Regions from separate parts of the Pseudoalteromonas sp. TAP-3C genome, predicted to be linked through region 3. Evidence: predicted binding sites of a transcription regulator. Region 3 holds the regulator's gene; each other region holds the start of a gene.
What was found. Region 3 encodes FliA, which starts transcription of late flagellar genes. Its sites were predicted from a motif close to CTAAAGNTNNNNNNNNNNNNGCCGATA; they were not measured.
Positions count from the first base shown of each region.

Region 1: AC6H44_RS13940 (DUF5610 domain-containing protein) is a predicted target of FliA. The motif match lies at 3,836-3,862, and genes of this name have one in related genera.
Region 2: AC6H44_RS05705 (VC2046/SO_2500 family protein) is a predicted target of FliA. The motif match lies at 5,894-5,920, and genes of this name have one in related genera.

Region 1 covers NZ_CM187618.1:2,970,837-2,980,826, reverse strand. Annotated here, with positions in the region: gene ccoG (cytochrome c oxidase accessory protein CcoG) at 1-184, shown strand, start outside; gene AC6H44_RS13960 (serine/threonine protein kinase) at 264-1,238, shown strand; gene AC6H44_RS13955 (thiol:disulfide interchange protein DsbA/DsbL) at 1,274-1,897, shown strand; gene AC6H44_RS13950 (thiol:disulfide interchange protein DsbA/DsbL) at 1,917-2,555, shown strand; gene trmA (tRNA (uridine(54)-C5)-methyltransferase TrmA) at 2,630-3,727, opposite strand; gene AC6H44_RS13940 (DUF5610 domain-containing protein) at 3,892-5,016, shown strand; gene murI (glutamate racemase) at 5,083-5,871, shown strand; gene AC6H44_RS13930 (RNA recognition motif domain-containing protein) at 5,834-6,313, opposite strand; rRNA gene AC6H44_RS13925 (16S ribosomal RNA) at 6,979-8,514, shown strand; tRNA gene AC6H44_RS13920 (tRNA-Ile) at 8,591-8,667, shown strand; tRNA gene AC6H44_RS13915 (tRNA-Ala) at 8,779-8,854, shown strand; rRNA gene AC6H44_RS13910 (23S ribosomal RNA) at 9,160-9,990, shown strand, end outside.
Region 2 covers NZ_CM187618.1:1,190,575-1,200,564, forward strand. Annotated here, with positions in the region: gene hrpA (ATP-dependent RNA helicase HrpA) at 1-1,852, shown strand, start outside; partial or broken gene AC6H44_RS05665 (response regulator) at 1,914-2,291, shown strand; gene AC6H44_RS05670 (PilZ domain-containing protein) at 2,301-2,597, shown strand; gene AC6H44_RS05675 (class I SAM-dependent methyltransferase) at 2,613-3,803, opposite strand; gene AC6H44_RS05680 (HD domain-containing protein) at 3,943-4,599, shown strand; partial or broken gene AC6H44_RS05685 (VOC family protein) at 4,604-4,808, shown strand; gene AC6H44_RS05690 (M48 family metallopeptidase) at 4,908-5,600, shown strand; tRNA gene AC6H44_RS05695 (tRNA-Tyr) at 5,624-5,708, opposite strand; tRNA gene AC6H44_RS05700 (tRNA-Tyr) at 5,758-5,842, opposite strand; gene AC6H44_RS05705 (VC2046/SO_2500 family protein) at 5,955-6,482, shown strand; gene AC6H44_RS05710 (DUF6172 family protein) at 6,750-7,052, shown strand; gene AC6H44_RS05715 (YchJ family protein) at 7,118-7,594, opposite strand; gene AC6H44_RS05720 (SulA-like leucine-rich domain-containing protein) at 7,634-8,068, opposite strand; gene AC6H44_RS05725 (tetratricopeptide repeat protein) at 8,358-8,819, opposite strand; gene AC6H44_RS05730 (NCS2 family permease) at 8,938-9,990, shown strand, end outside.
Region 3 covers NZ_CM187618.1:818,240-828,229, forward strand. Annotated here, with positions in the region: gene flhA (flagellar biosynthesis protein FlhA) at 1-349, shown strand, start outside; gene flhF (flagellar biosynthesis GTPase FlhF) at 371-1,915, shown strand; gene AC6H44_RS03805 (MinD/ParA family ATP-binding protein) at 1,908-2,768, shown strand; gene AC6H44_RS03810 (RNA polymerase sigma factor FliA) at 2,795-3,505, shown strand; gene cheY (chemotaxis response regulator CheY) at 3,546-3,929, shown strand; gene AC6H44_RS03820 (protein phosphatase CheZ) at 3,946-4,710, shown strand; gene AC6H44_RS03825 (chemotaxis protein CheA) at 4,725-6,944, shown strand; gene AC6H44_RS03830 (protein-glutamate methylesterase/protein-glutamine glutaminase) at 6,998-8,143, shown strand; gene AC6H44_RS03835 (flagellar motor protein) at 8,136-8,900, shown strand; gene AC6H44_RS03840 (flagellar motor protein MotB) at 8,906-9,868, shown strand; partial or broken gene AC6H44_RS03845 (ParA family protein) at 9,881-9,990, shown strand, end outside.

The DNA.
Region 1 (9,990 bases), 1.3 Mb from region 3:
TAAATACATAGGCGACACCACGTTTACAGTGAAAGCCGGAGAATCGCATAATGTACCGTTATCATTAGTGATGGACCCCTATGATTTACAAGCGCCAATGACTGAGTTTAACTTTGTACTGTCGCCAATAAACGAGTCCGATAATCAAATATCGCGGCCAAGCAACTTTTTTAAAGCACGATAAATCGCCTTTATTAAAGTTAAACTGGCAGTGTGATTAACAAAAGCGGGATTTTCCCGCTTTTCTTTTATATAAGAAGTATATGAGTAAATTTAGCTTTATCGATTTGACCCCAGATCTTATTTTAGATGCCATAGAAAGCGTTGATATTTATGCTGAATCGGGGTTATTAGCCCTTAATAGTTACGAAAATCGGGTGTATCAATTTATAGCCGAGGGCGCAAAACGCTATGTCGTTAAATTTTATCGCCCTGAGCGTTGGAGTAAAGCGCAAATTCAAGAAGAGCATGATTTTGCCTTTGAGCTTGCAGCGGCCGAAGTCCCTGTGGTTGCGCCAATAACCTATAATGGGCAAAGCCTGTTTGAACACCAAGGGTATTTGTTTACTTTATTTCCAAGTGTTGGCGGGCGTTTATTTGAAGTAGATAATTTAGATCAGCTCGATGTACTCGGGCGTTTAATTGGCCGCATGCATCAAGTAGCTAAAACAAAATCATTTACCCAAAGACCAACTGTGACCTGTGATGAATATCTGCATACAGCTAAAGTTCATTTACAAAAAAGTAACTTAGTGCCTATGGGATTAGAGACTTCCTTTTACACTATTTTAGATTTAGTTATTGCTCAAACTCAACAGCAATATAAAAATGTAGAAAGCATTCGCTTACACGGTGACTGCCATGCTGGTAATATCTTATGGGCAGGAGATGCATTAATGTTTGTTGATTTAGACGATAGCCGCCAAGGACCTGCCATTCAAGATTTATGGATGATGCTTAGTGGCGATCGACAAACACAGCTGTTACAGTTAGACACTTTAGTGAATGCGTATGAAGAGTTTTGCGATTTTGATCACTCACAACTGAGGCTGATCGAACCGCTTCGCGCTATGCGTATGATTCATTACATGGGGTGGGTTGCAAAACGCTGGAGTGATCCCGCTTTTGTACGGAACTTTTCATGGTTTGCAGATGACAAATACTGGGAGCAACAAATTTTAGCGCTTAAAGAGCAGTTTGCAGCTTTGCAAGAAGCCCCGTTAAAATTATTGCCATAATATTTTTATTTAAAAAGAAGTATAACGAGATATTCATGCTTAAAAAATTAAAACTAAGTTTACTGATCCTATGTTTACCTTTCGCAGCATTAGCTGCCAACTTTGAAGCGGGTGATCAATACACTGTTATTGACGTTGAAAAAAGTAAAACGCCGAATGTAACCGAGTTTTTCTCTTTCTATTGTCCGCACTGTTTTAAATTTGAACCGGTAGCAAAAGAGATTGCAGAAAATTTACCTGAAGGCACGGAGTTTATAAAAAACCATGTCAATTTTTTAGGGGGGGTTTCACCGCAAGCACAAAGTAATTTAAGCCTAGCTTACTTAATTGCAAAAAAGCACGGTCAAGCTGAAGCAGTAACCGCGCAAATTTTTAAAAGTATTCATATCCAGCGTGCGCCACTGACTGAAATTAAAGACGTTAAAAAGCTATTAGAGCTTAATGCAATTGATAACATCACATTTGATAACGATATTGCCAGTTTACCTATTATTGCGGCTGAGCGTGAAATGCAAGATAAACAAAACACATATTCTGACCTTGGCGCATTAACCGGTGTTCCTACATTTATCGTAAATGATAAATACAAAATCAATATTAATACAATCAAGAGCCAACAAGAACTTGATGAGTTAATCAGCTTTTTATTAAAACTATAATTTTTGGAGCACCCTAATAATGATCAAATTAGTTAAAGCAGGGTTACTTGCTGTATTACTCCCTTTAGCTGCAACCAGTTTTGCTGCCACTTACGAAGAAGGCGTGCATTACGATGTCGTCTCAGATCGTGCAACCAGAAAACCAGAGGTAAAAGAGTTTTTCTCCTTTTACTGTCCAGCGTGTAACAACATGGAGCCGTTACTTAGCGAAATAAAACCTAAGCTAGGCAAAAATGTAAAATTTAAGAAAAGTCATGTAGATTTTGTCGGTGTACGCGATCCAGAGCATCAAGCTATGATCAGTCAGGCATTAGCTACTGCCGAAGTATTACCAGAAAAAGATAAAATTATTTCAGCAATGTTTGATCATATCCACGCAAAGCGCGCACGATTTAATGAGCTTGCAGATGTAAAAGATGTTTTTTTAGCGCAAGGTGTTGATGGCGAAAAGTTTGATAAATTATTTGAAAGCTTCTCAGTACGTACACTTAGCTCTAAAATGAAACGTGACCAAGATTACTTTAAAGGTAAAGGGGCACTGCGTGGCGTTCCCACGTTTATTGTTAATGGTAAATATAAGCTTAATTTAGGTGGTGAGTCCGGTATTTCATCGCCAGAAGATGTCAGCGCACTCATTAATTACTTAGCAAATAAATAAGTAGTTTGGTTAAATAAAAAAGCTCCTTAAGGAGCTTTTTTTCTTTCTACAACGAGCACAGTCTAATGCTTAACTTATTTACGTTGTAAAAATACACCGGATTCAATGTGATGTGTGTAAGGGAACTGATCAAATATTGCAAAGCGTTTTACTTCATGAGTTTGCGTTAAGTGATCAAGGTCGCGCTCTAATGTCTCTGGGTTACATGATATATAAATAATATTTTCATAATTAGCCACTAAGTCACACGTAAGTACGTCCATGCCAGCACGAGGTGGGTCAACTAAAATGGTTTGGCAGTGGTAACTACTCAGATCAATCCCCTCTAAGCGAGAGAAAGTACGCTCGCCTTTCATTGCCTGAGTAAACTCTTCGCTCGACATGCGAATAATATCTAAGTTAGTTACTTTGTTTTGAGCAATATTATATTGCGCTGAATGCACAGACGATTTTGATATTTCCGTTGCCAGCACTTTATTAAATGAACCGGCAAGCGCAATAGAAAAGTTTCCGTTACCACAGTACAGTTCTAATAAATCATTGTTAAGTGGTTTACACAGCGCTTGTGCCCACTCTAGCATTTTTATATTTACTTTCGCGTTAGGCTGGGTGAAGCTATTCTCTACTTGTTGATAGATAAGCTCTTGACCGTTTACCATTAGGCGCTCAGTAACAAAATCATCACCCAGTTTTTCTTTTTGTTTACGTGCACGGCCAATAAAGTCAATTTTGTATTGGCTACTTAGTTTTTCTTTTAAAGTGTTGATTTCAGATAACCAATGTTCATCAAGTGGTTTGTGATACAGCAAACTCACTAAAATTTCACCACTAAGGGTCGATAAATAATCTATTTGAAATAATTTACGACGCAGTACTTCGCAGGTTTTTAAGTTATTAATCATCACCTGCATAACTTCACCGACTAAGGGAGCAGCAGGGTCAAAGGTATCGACACGTATTTTCTCTTTCGTTTGTTGATCAAACATAATATGAAACAGATCGTCGCCATCGTGCCATACTCTAAATTCGGCACGTTGACGGTAGTTAATAGGCTCAGAGCTAAATACTTCTAACTGTGTTACACCGAAACGTTGAAATTGCTTTGTAATACGCTGCTCTTTTTCATTTAATTGTGTATCGTACTGCGTAGTATCTATATTTATAACTGCCATTGACGGTATAACCTTATCGTTGAGATCTGTTTATCGGCGCTATTGTAGGGAGCGAAGCGTATTTGTCTAGTTTTGATCAAAGATAGTGCGCTTTTTTTGAGCATTTCACTTCAGTTATGGCTTACTTGGCCGATATAAAAATAAGTCTAAATAGGAGTCTTCTGATGAAAATAGGTAATTTTAGTTTTGTTCCAAATAGTAATGCTAATAAATACACTACGAAACAAGCAATGCCTCAGCCTAAAATAGACTCGCCACCAACTAGTTATCAGCAACGCGGAAAAGAACTGGCTGCTGCCGTATTAGGTGACAAAATGGCAAAAGAGCTTGGTTTACCGGTTGCTGAGACTAAAAAAGACAAGCCACTGTTTGATTTTAATGAAGTCGTTAAAAATGTTTTAGACTTTGTGACAAGCTCGGTAAAAAAAGCCAAAGCCAATGGTGCCGATAACGATAAGCTGCAAGACATACTTAATCAGGCTCGTAAAGGAGTGCAAACAGGTGTTGATGAGGCCGTTGATGAACTAAAAGGCATGGGAGTTTTCAACCAAGAACTTGAAGAGGGCATCGATAAATCCAAACAAGGCATTTTTAATGGCCTAGATAAATTTGAGCAAAACTTATTTAACCCACAACCTGCAAGCGTCACTGTCAGCCAAGCGCAATTTGTAAGCTTAAGTAATAGTGCTGATTACACTTTTACCACAGCAGAAGGTGATGAGGTAAGTATTAGTTTTGCAGATGCTTATCAGTCACAGTCATCTAATCGCTATCAACAAACAGATGATTCACAATCAATTAGTGCGCAATTTTCTGAATCCCGTGAGCTCTCTTTCTCGATGTCAGTAAACGGCGAGCTTAACGAAGGCGAGCAGCAAGCCATCAATGATTTAATGGCAGAGTTACAAGATGTCAGTAAAACCTTTTTTAGTGGCGATTTGGACAAAGCATTCGAGCAAGCCCAAGAACTCAGTTTAGGAAATGAACAGCTGGTGGCATTTTCAATGGACTTACGTCAAAGCAAAACCGTGGCTGCTATTAAAGAGTATGAACAAATTAAACCAACATCAGAAAAAGCCATTGCCGAAACTGTAGCCCCTTTTAATGATGATCTAAAATCGGCTTACTCTAAAGCGCAAACCCTAGGATTAGAAAGTCAGCTATCAGGTATCATTCAATGGCTAAATCAAGATCAGCAAGAAATAGATAAACTGGTTGATTACACTAACACCATGTTTGAAAACTTAGACAAATTAAACACCGCTACAGCAAAACTAGGCACTGAGTAAAACTACTTTCTTTTATAAAAGCCACATGGCAAACTGCCGTCTCAAGTAAAGAGTAGGAATGGTAGTTTGTCAGCGCACATTATGGTATTTGATTCAGGTATAGGTGGAACCACAGTACTTGAGCATATTCAGCAAAGCATTCCCCATGCTCAATACAGCTACTTTATGGATAACGCATTATTACCCTATGGTGCGCAATCGCAACAAACCATCATTAATCGTCTATGTGGATTGATCCAATTTATTAAAGATGAGTCACTTAATATCGACTTAATTGTTATAGCCTGCAATACCGCCTCAACATCTGCATTAAGTTCAGTACGCCAAATTACCGATATTCCCATTGTTGGGGTTGTACCTGCAATTAAACCCGCAGCGCAATTAACGCAATCAAAGCATATAGGTTTATTGGCAACTCCCGCAACGGTATCAAGCCCCTATACTGATGCACTTATAAAAGAACATGCCTCATCTATAACCACAAGCCTATATAGTAGTGTTGAATTGGTCATTTTGGCAGAGACTTTCTTTTTTACTCAGCACTTAGATCTCGATAAGTTGCACACTGAGTTAAACCGATTAAATATTAATAAAGATCTCGATGTACTGGTATTAGGCTGTACCCACTTTCCTATTTTGGCTAAACCAATTGGTGATTACTTTAATACGCGAGTACAGTTATTAGACTCTGGTGCGGCCATTGCTAAGCGAGTTAGTTCTTTACTTAAATTAAGTGATAATCAAGCAGGCATAAAAAAGCCGCTGCACTATTATGCAACGGCTGATGTATGTAGTGATAAACTAGCGGTTAAGCAAGTTACACTGTTTGATCCGACTCTGAACGATAAGAATTAAAATCATCTTCTTGTTTTTGTTTTGCTTCACGCACTTTCAAAGTACGTTGCTGGAACTCACTATCGTTTAGCTTGGCAATTGCATTATCAGCATCAGCTTGTGCCATTTCGACAAAACCAAAGCCGCGACGCTTGCCAGTATTTTTATCTTTTAACAAACGAACGTTGAATACTTTGCCTTGCTCTTCAAATAAAGTACGAACTACACCTTCATTTGCACGATAAGGAAGATTGCCAACATAAAGTGTTTTTGTTTTTACTTCGGCCTCTTCTGTACTTGCTGATGACATTGCCGCAATAACAAGCCCACCAATTAATAAACCGGCACCAAATAGCAGCGCAGGGTCTAATGACAAGCTTGCAAGCGCAAACTTAACAATAACAAAACCAACAACAGCAAGAATAACTGAAAGGATAAAAGATTTTTGATCGGGTAATTTCATTTTGATCTACCAATAAACAGGAAATAAACATTAATTTAACATTGTGAACTTGCTATCTTAACGTCTTAATTGAACATAGCAATGAAATTTATAGCAAATATTCAATAAGAGTGTAAAAAACAACCTATAGTTAATTATCTATTGGCGATTCCTTCCCTGTTTGCTTGAAACTTGAGCAAACAGTAAAAAGATCTAAAAAAAGAGTTGATCTGTTTTCGGATCTCCCTATAATGCGACCCCACTGAGACGGCAGAGGCCATGCGCAGCAGACAACGCATAGCAAGGCACAAGCTAATCAGAGAGTTAAGTAAAACTTAAGTTTAAATCATCGCAAGAAAGTTTAAAATTAAGTGTTGACTCGAAAAATAAAGGATGTAATATACGCATCCCTAGCGACAACGTCGCAACGTTCTTTAACAATATAAAGCAATCATCTGTGTGGGCACTCGTACAGATTGAGTTCTAACAGCCAAACTTAGTTTACTAAGTAAGGCAAAAAATTTAGAGTCTCAATGTGTTTTCTCGAAAGAGAAACTGAGTGACCAACAGAAGTAACTTATTTATAAGTTGCTTCGGCACAGTCAATTCAATATCGAAAGATATTAAATAAATTCAGAATTCATTGAGCAGTCTCATCTCTTTATTGAGTGGGAAGAAAAAACTTTTAATTGAAGAGTTTGATCATGGCTCAGATTGAACGCTGGCGGCAGGCCTAACACATGCAAGTCGAGCGGTAACAGAAAGTAGCTTGCTACTTTGCTGACGAGCGGCGGACGGGTGAGTAATGCTTGGGAACATGCCTTGAGGTGGGGGACAACAGTTGGAAACGACTGCTAATACCGCATAATGTCTACGGACCAAAGGGGGCTTCGGCTCTCGCCTTTAGATTGGCCCAAGTGGGATTAGCTAGTTGGTGAGGTAATGGCTCACCAAGGCGACGATCCCTAGCTGGTTTGAGAGGATGATCAGCCACACTGGGACTGAGAGACGGCCCAGACTCCTACGGGAGGCAGCAGTGGGGAATATTGCACAATGGGCGCAAGCCTGATGCAGCCATGCCGCGTGTGTGAAGAAGGCCTTCGGGTTGTAAAGCACTTTCAGTCAGGAGGAAAGGGTGTGAGTTAATACCTCACATCTGTGACGTTACTGACAGAAGAAGCACCGGCTAACTCCGTGCCAGCAGCCGCGGTAATACGGAGGGTGCGAGCGTTAATCGGAATTACTGGGCGTAAAGCGTACGCAGGCGGTTTGTTAAGCGAGATGTGAAAGCCCCGGGCTCAACCTGGGAACTGCATTTCGAACTGGCAAACTAGAGTGTGATAGAGGGTGGTAGAATTTCAGGTGTAGCGGTGAAATGCGTAGAGATCTGAAGGAATACCGATGGCGAAGGCAGCCACCTGGGTCAACACTGACGCTCATGTACGAAAGCGTGGGGAGCAAACAGGATTAGATACCCTGGTAGTCCACGCCGTAAACGATGTCTACTAGAAGCTCGGAGCCTCGGTTCTGTTTTTCAAAGCTAACGCATTAAGTAGACCGCCTGGGGAGTACGGCCGCAAGGTTAAAACTCAAATGAATTGACGGGGGCCCGCACAAGCGGTGGAGCATGTGGTTTAATTCGATGCAACGCGAAGAACCTTACCTACACTTGACATACTCAAAAGGCGAAAGAGATTTTGCTGTGCCTTCGGGAATTGAGATACAGGTGCTGCATGGCTGTCGTCAGCTCGTGTTGTGAGATGTTGGGTTAAGTCCCGCAACGAGCGCAACCCCTATCCTTAGTTGCTAGCAGGTAATGCTGAGAACTCTAAGGAGACTGCCGGTGATAAACCGGAGGAAGGTGGGGACGACGTCAAGTCATCATGGCCCTTACGTGTAGGGCTACACACGTGCTACAATGGCGCATACAGAGTGCTGCGAACCTGCGAAGGTAAGCGAATCACTTAAAGTGCGTCGTAGTCCGGATTGGAGTCTGCAACTCGACTCCATGAAGTCGGAATCGCTAGTAATCGCGTATCAGAATGACGCGGTGAATACGTTCCCGGGCCTTGTACACACCGCCCGTCACACCATGGGAGTGGGTTGCTCCAGAAGTAGATAGTCTAACCTTAGGGAGGACGTTTACCACGGAGTGATTCATGACTGGGGTGAAGTCGTAACAAGGTAGCCCTAGGGGAACCTGGGGCTGGATCACCTCCTTATACGATTTAGAACTTATTTGTTCGTAGTGTCCACACAGATGATTGTTAATTGTGAAGAGAACAACACTTATTGTTTGGGTCTGTAGCTCAGCTGGTTAGAGCGCACCCCTGATAAGGGTGAGGTCGGTAGTTCAAATCTACTCAGACCCACCACTTTGCTCCCATACTTCGTTATGGCACGCCTCGTTTAGTGAACTAAACGTTGTTGTACCATGCCTTGTCTGGAAACAAAGTCGGTATACAAACAGTAAGACCAGCATATGTGGGGCTATAGCTCAGCTGGGAGAGCGCCTGCCTTGCACGCAGGAGGTCAGCAGTTCGATCCTGCTTAGCTCCACCACTTTACTTCTTAAAAATAAATATTCTTTATCGGGTAGCAATATAGCCTGAGAATAGAGTGTGTTTAATTTTGAGAAGTTTTTGATTCTCTGCTCTTTAAAAATTTGGAAAAGCTGATAATAAAATTCGTATGAATGACATTTGTTATTTGTACAGAGTTTTCAAAAGTAAAAAACAATGATAGCAGTATCATTCAGTGCCATTTAATAAACGTTTACGTTTGTTGATTGGTATCTACTTTAGTATTCAATATTAACTTCTGGCGAAGTTAAACTGTCACAAAACAAAGACCCGTTTGGGTTGTATGGTTAAGTGACTAAGCGTACACGGTGGATGCCTTGGCAGTTGGAGGCGATGAAGGACGTATTAACTTGCGATAAGCCTAGTCAAGCTAGTAAAAAGCACTTGAGACTAGGATTTCCGAATGGGGAAACCCACCTGCTTGCAGGTATCGTTAACTGAATACATAGGTTAACGAAGCGAACGCGGAGAACTGAAACATCTAAGTACCCGTAGGAAAAGAAATCAACCGAGATTCCGAGAGTAGCGGCGAGCGAAATCGGAACAGCCCTTAAGCTTATTATGTGTTAATGGAAGGTCGCTGGAAAGCACCACGATACAGGGTGATAGTCCCGTACATGAAAATGCATTTTAAGTGAAATCGAGTAGGTCGGAGCACGTGAAACTTTGACTGAATATAGGTGGACCATCATCTAAGGCTAAATACTCCCAACTGACCGATAGTGAACCAGTACCGTGAGGGAAAGGCGAAAAGAACCCCTGTGAGGGGAGTGAAATAGAACCTGAAACCGTGTACGTACAAGCAGTAGGAGCCTACTTGTTAGGTGACTGCGTACCTTTTGTATAATGGGTCAGCGACTTATATTTTGTAGCGAGGTTAACCGATTAGGGAAGCCGTAGGGAAACCGAGTCTTAACTGGGCGAATAGTTGCAAGGTATAGACCCGAAACCCGGTGATCTAGCCATGGGCAGGTTGAAGATTGAGTAACATCAATTGGAGGACCGAACCCACTAACGTTGAAAAGTTAGGGGATGACCTGTGGTTAGGAGTGAAAGGCTAATCAAACCGGGAGATAGCTGGTTCTCCCCGAAATCTATTTAGGTAGAGCCTCGGAC
Region 2 (9,990 bases), 370 kb from region 3:
TATTAATGCCAAAATTGATGTGAACTGGGTAGAACCCTTTGCTCAACATTTGGTAAAACGCAGCTACACAGAGCCTCATTGGGAGAAAAAACCCGGCGCAGTCATTGCCTTTGAACAACAAACATTATATGGCCTGCTAATCGTTAATAAACGCCGGTGTGTGTATAGCAAGATTGATCCTAAAGTAAGTCGTGAATTGTTTATCCGCTCTGCACTGGTTGAACAAGAGCTGGGATTAAATGAAGCGTTTTTAGCGTATAACCGCCAATTGATTGAAGATATTCAAGTGCTTGAGAATAAATCTCGAAGGCGCGATATTTTAGTTGATGAGCAAACCTTGTTTGAATTTTACGAGAAGAAAATACCTGGCGATATTAACAACCGAGCTGCGTTTATCAAATGGTATAAAACACAAAAACAACAAGACAAACACACCCTGCATATGACCCGTGATGAGTTAATGCAGCATGGCGCCAGCAGCATTACCGAATTTGACTACCCTGATACGTGGCAGCAAGATAATTTGATGTTGCCGCTTACCTATCACTTTGATCCAGGCCAAGCGATTGATGGCGTTGCGGTACAAATACCCGTTGCACTGTTAAACCAAGTACAAGAAAGTGGCTTTGATTGGCATATACCGGCATTTCGTCACGCGTTAATTTGTGGGTTAATTAAGTCATTGCCTAAGTCACTGCGTCGTAACTTTGTTCCTGCACCTAATTATGCCGATGCGGTGTTAGCGGCTATAGAGCCATTACAAGGCTCGTTAATCGACTCGCTAAGCAATCGTTTACTGCGCATGACAGGCGTACGTGTTGACTCTGAAGCGTGGGATTTAAATGCCCTAGCTCCGCATTTAAGGCTACAATTTGAAGTGCGCGATGAACACGATGAATTATTAGCGCGAGGGCTTGATTTAGCTAAACTTAAAGCGCAGCTTCAAGGCAAGGTCACCGACACCTTATCTAAAGTGGCCGACAAAGGCATTGAAAAAACCGACTTAACGCAGTGGGATTTTGGTGCGTTACCAACATCCTATGTTAAAAAGCAAGGTCAGTACGAAATTAAAGCGTACCCTGCGTTGGTGGATAAAAAATCAACGGCGGCAGTGGAGCTATTCGATAATGAAATAAAAGCGCAATTAGCACATCAGCAAGGTTTACGTCGTTTAGTGCTATTAAATGTGCCATCACCCATTAAATACTTGCAGCAAAACTTACCAAACAAGGCTAAGCTAGGGTTGTATTTTAATCCCTTTGGTAAAATTGCTGATTTAATTGATGACTGTATTGCCGCAGGCGTTGACAGCTTATTAGTCAAATATGACGATATCCGCACAAGCGATGCCTTTGAAGCCGTTAAAGAGCATATTCGCGGCGAATTAGGCGACACTGTGGTGGCCATTGCAACCCAAGTAGAGCAAGTACTGAGCATTGCCCATGCGCTGCATAAAAAAATGAAAGGGCGAGTAGATTTAACCATGATCACCGCCCATGGTGATATTAAGTCGCAATTAGAGTCGCTTATTTTTAAAGGTTTTGTGAGTCAGCACGGGGCGGATAAACTTGGTGATTTAATTCGTTATTTAAAAGCGATTCAAAAGCGACTAGAAAAGTTACCGGTTGACCCAAATCGTGATAGGTTATGTGTATTAGAACTGGAAAAAGTGGCGCAAGAATACAAAAAATTAACAACTAAAACGCCTAAAGGTATGCCATTGCCTGATGATGTTGAAGCTATTTTTTGGATGCAGCAAGAATTACGAGTCTCTTTATTTGCACAAACCTTGGGTACACCTTATCCAATTTCTGCAAAGCGGGTATTAAATGCGATAAAAGAAATTGAATAGCTTTGGTGTTATCTATTAAGATAACTTGTAGAAGCATTGATTGAGAAGGAATGACATTGCTATGTCCTCATTAATAAAACATAAATCACGGAAGTTGTTAGTGGTTGACGACGAGTATTTCAATTTTGAAATTCTTAAGGCGGGGTTAGCATCCGCATTTGATTTAAGTTATGCTGACTGTGGTAAAAGTTGTTTAGCATCCGCCATTGCAAATCCACCCGACATTATTTTGCTGGATGTGTGTATGCCGGGACTTGATGGTTACGATACTTGTCGTATCCTCAAACATACGCCTGAGACAAAACACATTCCGGTGGTGATGTTATCTGGATTAGAATCAGCACTTGAAAAACAAGCCGGTTTTGATGCAGGCTGTGATGAGTATGTGGTAAAACCATTTTCTATCGCCATACTACGAGAAAAAATTAATAACATTGTAGAGGGAATTATGTTTACTGAAGATAAGCGAAACTATAGACGCATGCAGGTTAATACACCAGCTATGTTAACCTCGATTGAGCCCGTCGCGGGGCTAAGTTATACCGCGACTTGCCTTGACTTAAGTGCAACGGGGCTTTCTTTACAGCTTGATGATTTATTGGAACTTAATTCAGTTCTATCGGTTGATATTGCATCAACCCATCCGAGCATTGCACCATTAAAAGCCACTGTTAAAGTGATACGTGCCAGCACAGAAGAAGATGGCACGATAACCGCGGGGCTTGAAATTATTGAGTTTAACTAACTACTTAACCAGTTTTTAGTAGACCTTACAAATAAGGCCTTTAAGATAAAAACCTTCAGGGTAGCTGCCCGCAATAGGGTGGTCAGCTGCTTGATTTAAGCGCTCTATAATAAGTAAATCTTTGCCTGCATCAAGGGCTGCGTCTGCGACCACTTTTTGAAACAAATTTTGCTCCATTAACCCAGAACACGAAAAGGTCAGTAGTGTGCCGCCTGGTTTTAATATTTGCATTGCAATCATATTTATATCTTTATAACCCCGACACGCCCCAGTTAGCTGCGCTTTATTATCGGCAAATTTTGGCGGATCCATAACAATAGTATCAAACATCACGCCGTCTTCACGGTATTGGCGTAATAACTTAAATACATCTTGTTTAACAAAGTCGACTTTATTTAAATCAAGATTGTTATGTTTAACATTGCGCTTTGCTGTATCTAGTGCTGGTTGTGATACATCGACATTAGTGACATGCTTACAGCCACCACGCAAGGCATAAAGCGAAAAAGTACCTGTATAACTGAAGCAATTTAATACCGTTTTGTCTTTTGAAAAACGTTCCAGTGCAGCACGGCTATCACGTTGATCTAAATAAAACCCAGTTTTATGGCCTTCAATAACATCAACTTCAATCTTTAAACCGTTTTCTTCAATGATGACGGGTACTGAGGGTTCATTACCCCACAGTACGCCTTTAATTGGCTCTAAACCTTCTTTGGTGCGAACGTCAACATCTGAGCGTTCATAAATATTTGAGCCTGGAAAAATAGCCATTAATGCGCCAACAATTTCACCTTTATGGCGCTCAGCACCGGCGCTGAGCAGCTGACAAACCAAGGTATTATCAAATTTATCAATGGTGACACCCGGTAAATAATCTGATTCAGCGGCGCAGAGCCTAAAACCAGTCAGTCCACCTTCTTCAATCGTATGACTACGTGCTTCGAAAGCACGACGCAGGCGACGTTCAAAAAAATGCTGATCAATCACTTCTTTTTCATCAAAGCTCCACACACGCGCGCGAATTTGTGAATGCGGGCTGTAAGCGGCGGTAGCTAAAAACTTACCTTCGCTGTCGTGTATGGTGACTGTGTCACCTAATCCGGGTTTACCTTTAATTCTTTTGATGGCTTTAGAAAATAACCAAGGGTGTTTTCTTTTTAATGATTTATCGCGACCAGCTTGTAGGTAAACGGCAGATGACATAGGGCTTCTCTGTAGTAGTATATAAGCGCTGTATTTTAGTCAAGGCATGCTCAACATACAATGAATGTTTTGCAAGGGCCTTATAAATCGCGTTAAAGTAGTGGATATTAATTCGTTTAAATAGATTTTTGGAAATTCGGTGGACAACTCAGCCCTAAACCCTTCATTAATGCAACGTGATCAGCAATGCAGAGAATTTATTACTTCTTTGATACATGCCGATGTAGCTCATGATATTACCCATATTGAACGGGTTGTGCGTGTCGCAGTTAAATTATGCAATGCGGAAAAAGCCAATATGAATGTTGTTTTACCTGCTGCGTGGTTACACGATTGTGTTGCGGTAGCTAAAAATCATCCTGATAGGGCAAAAGCCTCGAAAATGGCTGCTGATAAAGCGATCAGTTTTTTAACATCTATTGGCTATGATGAAACGCTATTTGATGATATTCATCATGCCATTGCAGCACATAGTTTTAGTGCCAATATTGCAATTAAAACCATCGAAGCGCAAATTGTACAAGATGCTGACAGAATGGATGCACTAGGCGCTATTGGTGTAAGTCGTTGTATGAAAGTGGGGGGCTCAATAAGCCGACTTTTGTACAATCCGAATGATCCATTTTGTTTAGAGCGTGAACCTGATGATAAACAGTACACTTTAGATCATTTTTTTATAAAGTTACTGCATATTGCAAAAAGTATGAATACACCTTCTGCTAAAGCAGAAGCACTTAGAAGAACAGCTTACATGTATGACTTTTTAGAGCAGTTAAAATCTGAAATTGGAGGGTAAGTCAGTGAGGCCAAAATTGAGCGGTATTGATCATTGTCATTTAAATGTTGAAAGCCTCACCCAAGCCGTTGATTGGTATGAAAAGGTGCTTGGTTTTACCGTAGTAGAGGAATTAGCATTTTTCTATGTATTTTAAAGATAACAGTGGGAATAGCCATGAGATCACTTCCCATGATTATGATGTTATTAAAGCACAGCTTGAAGCTTAACTATCTTAAAGTTGCTCGGTATTTTTAAGCGTTCAGATTTTAATGTTTATCGTGGTGGGATCACTTGTGACCGCTACAACACACAGGCGTTATTCATTGTTGGATTACATTTTAAAGCGCAGTCAGCGTAGAAAAACAGTGGCAATCAAAGTTGCACAGCGTGAGCTTACAGTGTATGCACCTCATTTTGTTACTAAAACACAAATTAACGACTGGTTGTTAAGTAAACAGGGTTGGATTGACGCTCAGTTACATAAGCAAAAAATTCAAGCAGATACACGACAGTTTCCACTTAAAAGCCACAGTATTACATTATTCAATGAAGTTATTAATGTGAAATTTGAAAAAGCAGCATGCACCCAGTGGCAACATTACAATGAAAGTCAAACGTTGTTACTGAGTGTTTCTTCACGTGTAAAGTATCAAACGCAAATGTATCAACGTTTGTTAGAGCAATTTTTGCATGAGAAGTTAGAGGGTTATATTGAAATGCGAGTTAACGATTACTGTCAGCTGATGGATGAAACGCTACCGAGTAATATTCGTATTCAATCGTATAAACGTCGTTGGGGCAGTTGTAACCGCAGGCGTGAACTGACCTTTAACTTACACCTTGCAAGCGCACCCACATGGGTAATTGATTATGTGATTGTTCATGAGTTGGCGCATTTAAAGTACTTAAATCACAGCGCTCAATTTTGGCACCGTGTGGAATTATTTTATTCAGATCATAAACAAGCAAGTAATTGGTTAAACAACTATGGTGTGAGTTTACAGTGGGTATTTGAATAAAAAATAAAAACAGAAAGGAAAAGTGGTGGAGGGAGCTGGATTCGAACCAGCGAAGGCTGAGCCGTCAGATTTACAGTCTGATCCCTTTGGCCGCTCGGGAACCCCTCCACACTAATTGTCATTGCATTTGGCGCCACTTAACTTAGCCTAAGAAAAGTGGTGGAGGGAGCTGGATTCGAACCAGCGAAGGCTGAGCCGTCAGATTTACAGTCTGATCCCTTTGGCCGCTCGGGAACCCCTCCAATGCAACGCGGCAGATGATAGCAAACTTCTTATTTAAGTAAAGAAAAAAGCTAAAGAAAATTCAAATATAGCCGATAAACACTTATTAATTAGTTAAATAGGCTAAAGTCTATGCAGGTTGGTGATTTGTTAATCACAGAGAGCCAGTTAAACACTAGGCTCAATAAAAGTGTGCATGAAAGTCGCCGTGGCGAGTTTTCGCTTTTATTAGCAATGCTCTCTCATGATGCACTCGACTTTAGTGAATTTCACTTACCAAAAAGTGATGCAAAGAGCTATCAAACTGATGAAGATACCTTACGTAAGCAATTGGGCGCGGGCCCAAAGCAACCATTAGCGCCTGATAGCTTTGATATGCTAATTGGTAAAAATAACATTGAATTACTTGCTCAAATGGGCAGTGCAGCGGGTATGCGTGAGATAAAACTACAGCAATATTTAAAACCAGAACCATTACATATTCGTGATAATAAAAACCATATTCCAGTTAATGTAATTGATAACTGCGAATTAGCGGTGCGACGTCGCCTTAAAAAGACAGACATTGAGCTCTCAAACCCACCAATGGATGCCGTAGCTTTTTATGATGATTTACAAAATGAGGCCCTACACCAGCCATTACACTTATTTAGTGCCTAATTAAATTCGTTTAATGTCTCAGAACTAACAGCCATAAATAAGCCTAATAAGGTCAATTTAGTTGCTTTATTAGTGTTTTATACATGCCATTTGATTGTAATAAACAATGTTTATAGTAGTTAGTAACGAGTGGCTTTATAGGCGCTTTATTTTCATAAGCGATTTAATATAAAAAAAGCATCCAAAACTTAAATGCAATTGCTATAATGGCACAAATGGTATGACATTAAATGCCATTATCATTAAACCAAGGTAATTAGGAACGTAATGAAGAAAACATTCACGCTGAATCACGAGAAAATCAAATACCCTCGTATGGTTGATGCTGCAAAGCATGAAGTGAAAAAATATTTGAAAAGAGAACGTAATAAAACTTTACCTGATGATGCTGATTATTGGGCATTTGATTGTAAGTTTGGTAATACAGCACAAGACGCTCAAGTTGTTCGCGTTGCTGAAATTAACAACCATATTAGTGAAATTGAAAAGCAAGGTTTAACGTCTTTTTACTTAGAGATTTTAGCAAGACCTGCGCAGCGTCAAGACTTTGATGAAGGTAATGACGAATAAAACGCCAAGCTGCGTTTAGTGTAGATTTGAAAATGGGCCAAGTGGCCCATTTTTTGTGGTGACGTTTACACGCTATGGCATTTTTTATATTTTTTATTACTGCCGCAGGGGCAGGTATCGTTTCGTTTTACTTTAATATCGGCAACCGGTGTAATTTCACCATCAAGGTAGCGCCACTGTTCATCTTCTTTAATAAATCTTGAATGCTCTGCCAACTCGCAATATAAATCTTGATAAAAATAATGAGCTTTAAATTTTACAAATCCTGTTTCATCGTTATAACCAGAGTCTAATACGGTTAAGTTTACAAAGCGGCAGCTAGTTGCAAAATCTTTAATATCTGACACTGGGTTTTCTAGTTGCTTTTCTTTTGCGTAACTATCATAAATAAAAGTCGCGTTTTCAGTGGCATAAGCACTATAGCGCGCCCGCATAAGTTGTTTAGGTGTTTTTGGGTGTTTAGTTTTTAAATGAAAAGGCTCGCAGCAATCAGCATAAAGTTGCTGGCTGTTACAAAAACATAATAGGGCGCTAGAGGTCATGATAAATGTACTGCGTATTAAAATGTTAGTTTACCAAGCTTATTGCGCAAGTGAAATCTCAGGCTGAGCGCTTTTTTTACTAAAGCAATACAACTTAGTGCGCGTATGACTCAAATTTAATGATAGTTGCGATAACTGTGCATTATTTATTATGTCAGTCCAAGTTATTACGGCTGCAAAATTACCATTGTGCAGTGCTGAGCTTAAAACATACTCCAAATTAACTAAATGTTTTTGCCGAATAACTAACAGTTTGCTGGTATTAATTGAACATGAATCAAGTAACGCTTTGCTAGGTACGTTATCTGGCGCAATTAACAACGTCCATGCATTTAAGCTATTATATTGGTGTAATACTTTTAATAACTCAAAAGTTGCTGAAATTTCATCTTCAATTTGCACAACGTTAACACAATCTGATTGGCCATCTTGTTGGTAGCTTTTAACTGTTCTTACGGTAACTGGCTGTAACATTATCATCTCACTCACTGGGTTTATATACAGTACACGTATACAGTAGTTTATACAGTTGTTTGGTGCAAGTGTTTTTTGCTATTTTTTTGTACAGCTGTTTCGTTTAAACCGTTAAAATTACTATCGACTAATTAATAATTCATATATAACAAAGAGTTGAATTTTAAGTGTGCATGTTCTCACCTTAAGATGGCCTGAGAATACAGTGGCTGTAGTAAATTAAGCGTTGTTTTTAACGTGTTAACGCTTAATTTAAGTAACTGATAATAGAGTTGAAGGGCTGTAAAAATTACTTATCGCTGCTTGAGGGGATCAAGTGGGAAAATTGTAACTGATGAATTTGTTCATACAGACTTGCAGCGTAACATTGCGCATCTTTAAAGCGTTTGGTGCTAATGTGTTTGCGTATATCGTTTATTGCCTCTATCGCGGGTTCATAGCCTTGACTACTTGCTAAGCTAAGCCATGCTGCACCATGGAACACACTTTGTGGTACGCCTTGCCCTTTTATAAAAAATAACCCTAAATAAAACTGAGCACGGTAGTTCCCTGCCATTGCTGCCAAACGCATCCACTTTGCCGCTAAAGCGTTTTGTTCATTCTTAAGGTAATAAAGGGCTTTATTTAATGTGTCTTGATCTGTACTTTTAGAACTCGCAGGCAGATTTGTATCGCTTGGCTGCGTTACAAAAGAAAGAATATTGTCTAGTTGTTGCTCTAGGTCTTGGCCGCTAGGTGTTGTTTTGATCATATTAATTCATTTGTTATTTTAAACACTTAGCTAGTTTAGTATAAAGCAAGGCAAAATGTCCTGTAAAAAGTGATTTTTATGCTAAAATCTCGCCACTTTTTATAACCACAAGTATATTATGCTCGACGCTTTATTTAAAATCCGTGCAAATAATTCTTCGGTTCGCCGTGAATGTATTGCCGGTATGACTACATTTATCACCATGGTTTACATCGTTTTCGTCAATCCTGCTATGCTTGCTGAGGCAGGTATGGATCAAGGAGCTGCCTTTGTTGCTACTTGTATTGCTGCGGCAATAGGGTGTTTTATTATGGGCTTGTGGGCTAACTATCCGCTCGCATTAGCACCTGGTATGGGCTTAAATGCTTTTTTTACCTATGGCGTTGTATTAGGTATGGGTTATAGCTGGCAAGCTGCACTGGGTGCGGTGTTTATGTCAGGGTGTCTATTTTTAATATTAAGCTTGTTTAAGGTACGCGAGTGGATCATAAATGCTATCCCTTTAGTGCTTAAACAAGCAATAGCAACAGGTATTGGTGCGTTTTTGGCACTGATAGCACTTAAAAGTGCGGGTATTATCGTATCAAGCCCTGCAACACTGGTGCAGCTGGGTGATATTACTTCCCCTGGTCCATTATTAGCTATTTTTAGCTTTTTTGTCATCGCTGCATTGCTTTATCGTGATTTTAAAAGTGGCGTACTGATTAGTATTTTACTAGTCACCGCGATTGCAGTGTCTATGGGGTTAGTGGAGTATCATGGTGTTATTGCAATGCCACCTTCTATCATGCCTACCTTTATGCAACTTGATTTTAGTGCTGCTTTTGAACTGTCTATGTTGAGTGTTATTTTTGCATTTTTATTCGTTGATTTGTTTGATACCTCGGGCACGCTTGTAGCGGTTACTCAAAAGGCTGGGTTAGCAGATAAAAACGGTAATATGCCGCGTTTAGGCCGTGCATTAAGTGCAGACAGTACAGCTACCATTGCAGGTGCAATGCTCGGTACTTCAACAACCACATCATACATTGAGTCTGTTGCAGGGGTATCGGTTGGTGGTCGAACCGGTTTAACGGCTGTAGTTGTGGGTTGCTGCTTTTTACTGATGATGTTTTTTGCACCTTTAGCACAGATGGTGCCAGCATATGCAACCGCCGGCGCTATTTTGTAT
Region 3 (9,990 bases):
GCTACGTAGATTAATTGTTCAAGACGCTGTGGGTATGTCTTCTGAAATCCCTGTCATAACCTTGGCACCTGAGTTGGAACAGATGTTGCATCAGTCACTTCAAAATGCAGGTGACGAAGGGGCCGGAATAGAACCAGGACTTGCTGATAGACTTCAAACATCACTCAATGAAGCCCATCAAAACCAAGAAATGGCCGGTGAACCCTCAATATTGCTTACATCAGGAATGTTACGCACTGTGTTATCTCGATTTGTTAAATACACCATTCCAGGATTGAGAGTGATGTCTTATCAAGAGATACCCGATGAAAGACAGATCAAGATTGTCAGCTCTGTAGGCCAACAATAAGATTTTAAAGAGGTTTGAATTATGAAAATTAAACGTTTTTTTGCTAAAGACATGCGCACCGCACTAAAAGAAGTAAAAGAAGAGCTTGGTATTGATGCGGTTATTATGTCGAATAAAAAACTAGCCAATGGCGTTGAAATTGTAGCTGCAGTTGATTACGACAAAGCCGCAACAAAAGCGCCTGTGCAACCTCAAGGCCAGCCTTCAACAAGTGCATCTTATACGCATACTACTGAGCAAAGCCCGCATAATTTTGTTAAACCTGAGCCACAGCGTGCTCAGCCTAAGCCACAAGCAAAGGTTGCCGATAGTTTACAAGCTTTATTAGAGCGTCAGTCTCCGCGTCCTCGTTCAGCTGAGCTTGCTTCAATGTTTTCTCACTCAGGTATCGACACGTCAGCAGATTATCAAGAACGTCACAGTGGGCAGCCTAGCGCTCAAAATACCCCTGAGTATTACCAAACACGTGAGCCAGTACAACCGCGCTCAAAAAGTATGTTTGAGCCTGAACAAACTGCACCAGTGCGTCCTCGTACACAGGCCGATAGCTTAGGCTTTGATGACTTAGACAGCGACTTTGATGATTTAGACTCACCCGCTGCTCCTCGTCAACAAAGTATCCAAAATGAAACGAATGAAATGAGTACAATGCGTGAAGAAATGAACGCAATTCGTCAATTATTAGAGCACCAAGTGTCGGGTTTAATGCAGCAAGATATGGCACGTCGCGATCCTACACGTGCTTGTATGATTGACCGCTTAGTAGGAATGGGTATTGAAAAAGACGTTGCTGAGCAAATGGCATGTTTTGTACCAGACGATGTGTCTCGCCAGCAAGGTTGGAAGGCGTTGTTGAGCATGGTCGAAGATCAAATGCAAACCACTAACAATGAAATACTTCGTCAAGGTGGTGTATATGCACTAGTCGGCCCAACGGGCGTGGGTAAAACGACCACAGTTGCAAAACTAGCAGCATTAGGTGCCCAAAAATATGGGGCTGATAAAGTGGCCCTTATTACCACTGATACTTACCGTATTGGTGCTTATGAGCAGTTAGCGACTTATGGCCGTATTATTGGCTGTGGTGTAAAACAAGTAAAAAATGCCAATGAATTAGCTGAGGTTTTATACCATTTACGAAATAAACGTCTAGTATTAATTGATACTGCCGGAATGAGTCAACGTGATTTGCGTTTGACTGCGCAGTTAAACACCTTGATGCGTAATCAGCGTGTTGATATACGTAGTTATTTAGTATTAAGTGCTACGGCACAAATAAATGTATTACAAGAAACAGTAAAGCATTTCAAAAAAGTGCAGTTGAGTGGATGTATTTTTACTAAATTAGATGAGTCATTGAGTTTAGGTGAGATTATTAGTATTGCGATTCAAAATCGCCTCCCGATAGGGTATCTTACTAACGGTCAGCGAGTACCAGAAGATATTAGAGTGGCAAACGCTGAAAAACTAGTAAAAAAAGCTGAGCAATTGTATTTAAAGAGAATAAAAGCACAACAATCACGACACCAAGCAGTGGCGTCGAGCACAGTAGAGATGTATGATTAACACAGTTTTAGATCAAGCAAGCGGCCTTCGCAAAATGAGTAACAATAATAATAACGGCGTAAAAGTTATCGCTGTCACCGGCGGCAAAGGTGGAGTAGGCAAAACAAATGTATCTCTAAACACTGCAATCGCGTTAGGCCAACAAGGCAAACGTGTACTTGTATTAGATGCTGATTTAGGTCTTGCTAATTGTGATGTTATGCTCGGATTACGAGTAGAGCGCAATTTATCTCATGTTTTATCAGGTGAATGTGAACTTGATGATATATTAGTAGAAGGTCCTGCAGGGATAAAAATAGTGCCTGCAACGTCAGGTTCGCAAAGTATGGTTGAATTATCACCGTCAGAGCATGCCGGTCTTATTCGTGCATTTAGTGAGCTAAATACTGAGTTTGATATTTTAGTTGTTGATACCGCGGCCGGTATTTCTGATATGGTGCTGAGCTTTTCCCGTGCTGCACAAGATGTGATGGTGGTGGTTTGTGATGAGCCGACTTCAATCACTGATGCTTATGCGCTTATTAAAGTACTTAGCCGTGAGCATGGCGTATATAAATTTAAAATTGTTGCTAACATGGTGCGTAGTTTACGAGAAGGGCAGGAGTTATTTGCTAAGCTTTCAAAAGTGACCGACCGGTTTTTAGATATTTCAATGGAGTTAGTGGCAACGGTTCCTTATGATGAAAATATGCGTAAAGCAACACGACGCCAAAAAGTGATTGTTGAAGTCTTTCCAGGGTCGCCTGCGGCGATTGCTTTTAAGACATTAGCAACAAAAATAACTAAGTGGCCAACACCTAGTCAAGCTTCAGGACATTTAGAGTTTTTTATTGAGAAGCTTGTTAGTAATTAACGATGACAACACCGGTGAATAGAGCTATGGGATATCAATCAACACAGAATTTAAATATGATTGTTGAAAAGCATGCCTCATTAGTCAAAAAGGTGGCATGTCATTTAATTGCTCGTTTACCGGCCAGTGTGCAGTTAGATGATTTAATTCAATCGGGTATGATTGGTTTGATAGAAGCGTCTAAAAACTTTGATGCAAGTAAAGGTGCCAGTTTTGAAACCTTTGCAGGTATTCGAATTCGCGGTGCTATGATTGATGAAATGCGCCGTGGTGATTGGGTTCCACGGTCAGTTCATAGAAAAAGTCGTTTAGTTGCAGAAACTATCGTCGCGCTTGAAGGTAGCTTAAACCGTGAGCCTAAAGATAGTGAAGTTGCTGAAAAACTTGAAATTTCGTTAAATGAGTACCATCATATTTTAAACGATGTGAATGTAAGCAAAGTTTTAGGTATTGAAGATCTTGGTATTGATGATGATGTTATTACACCCTATGGCCAAGATTTAGCACTAGACAAACCATTCAATAATGTTAAGAATGATTTGTTTAATGAATCTTTACTTAGTGCGATAAAATCGTTGCCAGAAAAAGAGGCAATGGTGCTTTCTTTGTACTATAACGATGAAATGAATTTAAAAGAAATAGGGCATATACTCGATGTAAGCGAATCGCGTGTAAGTCAGATACATGGTCAGGCGATGATTAAGCTAAAAGCAAAAATCAATGACTGGATAAACTAGAAGTAAGTAAATAAAGGTTCAGGCCTCACTGGAGGATGTTTTGGATAAAAACATTAAAATTCTCGTTGTTGATGATTTTTCTACGATGAGACGTATTATAAAAAACCTGTTGCGTGATTTAGGTTTTACCAATGTTCAAGAAGCAGATGATGGTTCTACTGCTTTGCCTATGTTGCAAAATCAAGTATTTGATTTTGTAGTAACAGATTGGAATATGCCAGGCATGCAAGGTATTGATCTTTTGAGGGCAATTCGAGCTGATGAAAAATTAAAACATATCCCTGTTTTAATGGTAACGGCTGAAGCTAAAAAAGAACAAATAATTGCAGCAGCTCAAGCAGGCGTAAATGGTTACATTGTTAAACCATTTACAGCAGGCACATTGAAAACTAAATTAGAAAAAGTGTTTGAACGCTTAGGTTAATTAGAGGGAGAGGCTTATGCCAGCACCCGCTGCGCCTCAGATTACTTTAGAACAAGCTCGCCAATTAGTTGTTTTTTTAGAAAACGGTGAGCAAGATAAAGCGGATGAGTTGATTTTAGAAACAGCTTCATTAGAGCAATCAGCGTTATTTGCTGAGGTAGGTAAGTTAACGCGCCAGTTACACGAAGCTTTAAAAAGTTTCGAATTAGATACTCGGTTGGCAGACATTACTACCGATGCCATCCCTGATGCTAAAAAGCGCCTTAATTATGTTATGGAAATGACAGAAAATGCGGCCAATAAAACGATGGATGCAGTTGAAGCAAGTTTGCCATTAGCACAAGAAATCGCGGATGAAATAGCGGGTATTAAGCCTACCTGGGACCGGTTGATGAATCGCGAGATTGAGCTTGGTGAGTTTAAATCACTTTGCCATAGCATTGATAAGTTCATGAATAGTTCTCATCACAAAACAGATGAGCTACAAACATTGATGACTAATGTGTTAATGGCTCAAGATTATCAGGATTTAACTGGTCAGGTTATTCGTCGTGTTATTGAACTTGTTCGTGAAGTTGAAGAAAGCTTAATCCATCTGTTAACTGCTTTTGCAGATCAAGGTGAGATTGAAGTAACCGAAAAACCAAAAGAAATTGAAGATTCCATTGTTGCACAAACACTAGCAGGCCCGGAAGGACCTATTATTGATAAAGAAACGCGTGATGATGTTGCATCTGATCAAGACGAAGTTGATGATCTATTATCAAGTTTGGGCTTCTAATAGGAGAGTACTGCATGAGCTTTGAAGTCGATGAAGATATTTTACAAGACTTTTTAGTAGAGGCCGGAGAAATCCTTGAGCTTTTATCTGAACAGTTAGTAGAACTGGAAAATAACCCAGATGATACTGAGCTATTAAACGCAATCTTTCGAGGTTTTCACACTGTAAAAGGTGGCGCAGGATTTTTGGCTATGAATGAGCTTGTTGATGCATGTCATGGCGCTGAAAACGTGTTCGACTTATTACGCCAAGGCGTAAGAACGGTCAACTCTGAATTGATGGATGTGATATTACAAGCACTTGATACTATCAATGAAATGTTCACAACAATCAAAAACCGAGAAGAACCAGAGCCTGCTGACCCTCATTTACTCGCAATAATGCATAAACTAGGCAAGCCACCTACAGCAGAAGAGCTTGCAGGCAATTCTGTAGTCGAAGCTGTTACATCAGTTGAAGCCGCTCCTGCAGAAGAAGCTGTTGCTGAACAACCAAGCAATGATTCTCAATCTAATTCAGATGACGAAGATCAGTTTGCTTTTGATGAGCTATTTAGCGGCTCTGAGACTAGCAGTGCAGACTCCCAGATTGATGAAATCACTGAAGATGAATTTGAAAGTCTACTTGATGAATTACATGGTCAAGGTCAGAGTCCTAAAGAAAAACAATCATCAACTCAGAGCAGCCCAAGTGGTGACATTACGGATGATGAGTTTGACAATCTATTAGATGAATTGCATGGTGTAGGTAGTTTTGGTGAGGTAACTCAAAACACAGCAACTACACCAGATGAGGCATCAACAGCACCTGCGGCTTCACAAAGTAATGTGCAAAGTTCGGACGAAGATGAAATAAGTGATGACGAATTTGAAGCGTTACTTGATGAGTTACATGGCAAAAGTGCGCCTAAATCGTTAGAAACATCAAGCCCTGACAATAAGCCAGATCCAGTAGCTGTTAATAAACCCACACCAGCTGCACCTGTTGCACCAAAGCCAGAGCCAGCTAAACCTGTAGCTGCCGCGCAACCAGCAAAAGCTGCACCCGTTAAAAAAGCGGCACCACCACCGGCAGAAACAACGGTTCGTGTTGACACTAAGCGTTTAGATCAGATCATGAATATGGTGGGCGAACTGGTACTTGTACGAAATCGTCTAGTGAGCCTAGCGACCAACTCCGACAGCGAGGCTATGGGTAAAGCAATTTCTAACTTAGATGTAGTCACTGCTGATATTCAGGGTGCAGTGATGCAAACACGGATGCAGCCAATCAAAAAAGTATTTGGTCGATTTCCTCGTGTCGTACGTGATTTAGCACGAACATTGCAAAAAGATATTAACTTGGAAATGGTTGGTGAGGACACCGATTTAGATAAAAATTTAGTTGAAGCACTTGCTGATCCATTGGTGCATTTGGTTCGCAATTCAGTTGACCATGGTATTGAAATGCCAAGCGTTCGTGAAGCGTCAGGTAAACCAAGAACAGGTACAGTGACGTTATCAGCATCTCAACAAGGTGATCATATCTTACTTACTATCGAGGATGATGGTGCAGGTATGGATGCCGAAAAGCTTAAGAAAATTGCGATTAGTAAAGGGGTGCTTGATCACGATCAAGCGAGTCGTTTATCTGATACAGAAGCATATAATCTTATTTTTGCACCCGGATTTTCTACCAAAGAAGAGATCTCAGATATTTCTGGCCGTGGTGTTGGCATGGACGTAGTTAAAACAAAAATTACGCAATTAAATGGCTCAGTAAACATAAAATCAGAGTTGGGAGTAGGTACTACATTAGAAATTAAAGTACCACTTACACTTGCAATTTTACCTACTTTAATGGTGATAGTCGGTGAACAAACGTTTGCACTGCCGCTGGCGGGAGTGAGTGAAATCTTCCACTTAGATTTAACAAAAACGAATGTGGTTGATGGTCAGTTAACTATTATTGTGCGTAAAAAATCGATTCCGTTGTTTTATCTTGAACATTGGCTCATAAAAGGGGCTGACCAAGGCCAACGAAAAGCACAAGGCCATGTAGTTATTGTACAAATAGGGACTCAAAAAGTGGGTTTCGTTGTTGACTCATTAATTGGTCAAGAAGAAGTGGTTATCAAGCCTTTAGATGCATTGCTACAAGGTACGCCGGGTATGGCGGGTGCAACAATAACCTCAGACGGTGGAATAGCACTGATATTAGATGTACCGAGTATGCTAAAGCACTACGCTAGATAATAAAAAGTAGGCATAAAGTATATGCCTATCCATTCATTGAATAAGAGAGCGAAATGGCTGTAAAAGTTTTAGTAGTTGATGATTCAAGCTTTTTTCGCCGTAGAGTGAGTGAAATTCTTGAACAAGACAGTGGCATTGAGGTAATTGGTTTTGCAGTAAATGGTCGAGAAGCTGTTGATAAAACAGCTCAGTTACGTCCTGATGTGATTACCATGGATGTTGAGATGCCCGTGCTTGACGGTATTAGTGCGGTTAAAGAGATTATGGCCAGTAATCCAACGCCTATTTTAATGTTTTCATCGTTAACAAGAGATGGTGCAACCGCTACCTTAGATGCACTTGATGCTGGTGCAATGGACTTTCTTCCTAAAAAGTTTGAAGATATTGCCCGCAATAATGAAGATGCAATTAGATTATTACAAAACAAAGTAAAAGATATTGGTCGCCAACGTATTGGCAGGGCATTGAGACCAACTAGCCCAAGCGTAAATAAAACGCCATCTAATACATCAGAGCGTTTTTCTAACCCAATAACTACACCGACAGCCCAACCTTACCGCAGTTCTAATGGTAATAATGTAGCTGCTAGAAGCAATGTATCAACTCGTGCTAGTGGAAAACAGTATCAGCTCGTTGTGATTGGTACATCAACGGGCGGGCCGGTTGCACTGCAAAAAGTTTTAACACAATTACCCGCTAATTTCCCTCATCCAATTTTGTTAATTCAACACATGCCAGCGGCGTTTACGCCCGCTTTTGCTGTTCGTTTGGATGGTTTATGTAAAATTAAAGTTAAAGAAGCGCAGCAGGGCGATAGATTACAGCCTGGTTGTGCTTATTTAGCCCCTGGTGGCCAGCAGTTATTGGTAGAAGGGCGAGGCTCAAATAGAACTCTTCGCGTATTTGAAGATCACAGCGAGCGCATCAACTATAAACCAAGTGTTGATGTGACACTTGCAAGTGTCACAAAAGCTTATCAAGGTGATGTACTTGCCATTATTTTGACAGGCATGGGAGCTGATGGGCGTGATGGTGCGCGTATGCTTCAACAAACAGGTGGAACAATTTGGGCGCAAGATGAAAAAAGCTGTGTTGTGAACGGTATGCCACAAGCGGTGGTTAATGCGGGTATCGTTAGTGAAATATTAGCGTTAGACGATGTGGCAGCGCGACTAAACAAAGAGGTTGGTTGTGGATAAGCTTTCTGTTTTAGGATTGTTGGTTGCATTAGGGGCTATTGCAATCGGCTATTCTTTAGAGGGGGGGGTGTTATCTTCGCTATTTAATGGGCCAGCTTTGATTATTGTATTAGGGGGGACGTTGGGGGCTGTAATGCTGCAAACGTCGGCCAATACATTTAAAAAAATGATCAGTATTACCCATTGGGTGTTTATTACTGATAACCAAGATATTGAAGACGCTATTGAGCAAGTAAAACGCTGGTCGCACAAGGCTCGCCAAGAAGGTTATTTAGCGTTAGAGCAAGAAGCCTTAACTCACTCAGATCCTTATGCCGCGAAAGGCTTGAGCTTATTAGTTGATGGCTGTGCAGAACAAAAATTACGTGACACACTTGAAATTGATTTATTACTCGAACGAGAACGGTTGCTCGAAGCCAGTCGAGTATATGAGGCGATGGGGGGTTACAGCCCAACTATAGGTATTTTAGGTGCCGTACTTGGACTCATCCAAGCTATGTCGTTTATTAACGATCCTGAGCAATTAGGAACGGGTATTGCCACCGCATTTATTGCCACCATATATGGCGTGGGTTTGGCGAATTTACTGTTTTTGCCCATAGCCAATAAATTAAAGCAACGGGTTGAGCAAAAAATGCTTTACCACGAAATGTTAGCGGAGGGGGTAATTGCTATCAGTCAAGGTGAAAGCCCTATTAATATTGAGCTAAAGCTTGAAGCTTATCGCGTTGAGCGCCCTACTATACAGGCACATTAAGGCTTATGTTGCGCCGTCGTTTACGTCATAAAGATAGCAAAAACCATCATACTGAGCGTTGGCTAGTTTCTTATGCAGACTATATGACCATTATGTTTGCATTTTTTGTCATATTGTATGCCATTGCAATAAACAAAGAAGACAGCATTCGCGTTTTATCTCATTCTCTTGAACATGTTTTTGATAAATCAGCGAAACCATTTTCTGAGCAGGGTAAAGGAGTAAATGGCGATGCTTTATTGCTTGAAAGAGTGACCACTGAGGCTGAAGTCTTGTATGGTGAAAGTATTCAAAATCAGGAGCAAGGGCCAATATTACTCGATGGTCAAAGCGATAATAGCAATATTAATCAACGTCATTTAGGAAAGCCGCTCGACAGCTTATTAATTAAGTTACAATCATCACTTATTGATGAGATACGAAGTGGTGAAGCAAGTTTAGAGCTTAGTCAAGACTGGTTGGTTATTGAACTCAACTCTGGGTTGTTGTTTGCCAGTGGCAGTGCGACTGCGCATAATAGAGCCAAAGAGATTGTAAAAAAAGTTGAAGCAATCATTGCGCCTGTCGATAACTATATAAGAGTACGCGGGTATACGGATAACGAAACCATACGAAATGAAATATTTCGCTCTAACTGGGAGTTATCCGTGGCGCGTGCAACCTCGGTATTAGTTGAGTTAGAGCGTTTAGGCATTAAATCATCACGTATGGCGATTGAAGGGTACGGCCAATACTCTCCGTTTGCCGATAATGATACCGAAGCCGGACGAGCTGAAAATCGCAAAGTCGTGATTGCGCTGTCTAAATATGGTTTGGCTTTAGAGTCATCAGATAAAGACACTGAGCAGCAAGTTTCTGCACAAGCATCTCAGCCAGTAGAGGTTGAGTTGCCAACTCAAGACGATACAATAAAAATAATTCGCTTAGAGCATGGCGGCATTCGTGTTACCACACGCAACGAACAGTAATTAGGATGTAATGTGAAAGTTTGGACAGTAGCTAATCAAAAAGGAGGAGTCGGCAAAACTACCACAGCGGTTAGCCTTGCTGGGATCCTTGCACTGCAAGGTAAGCGAGTGTTACTGATTGA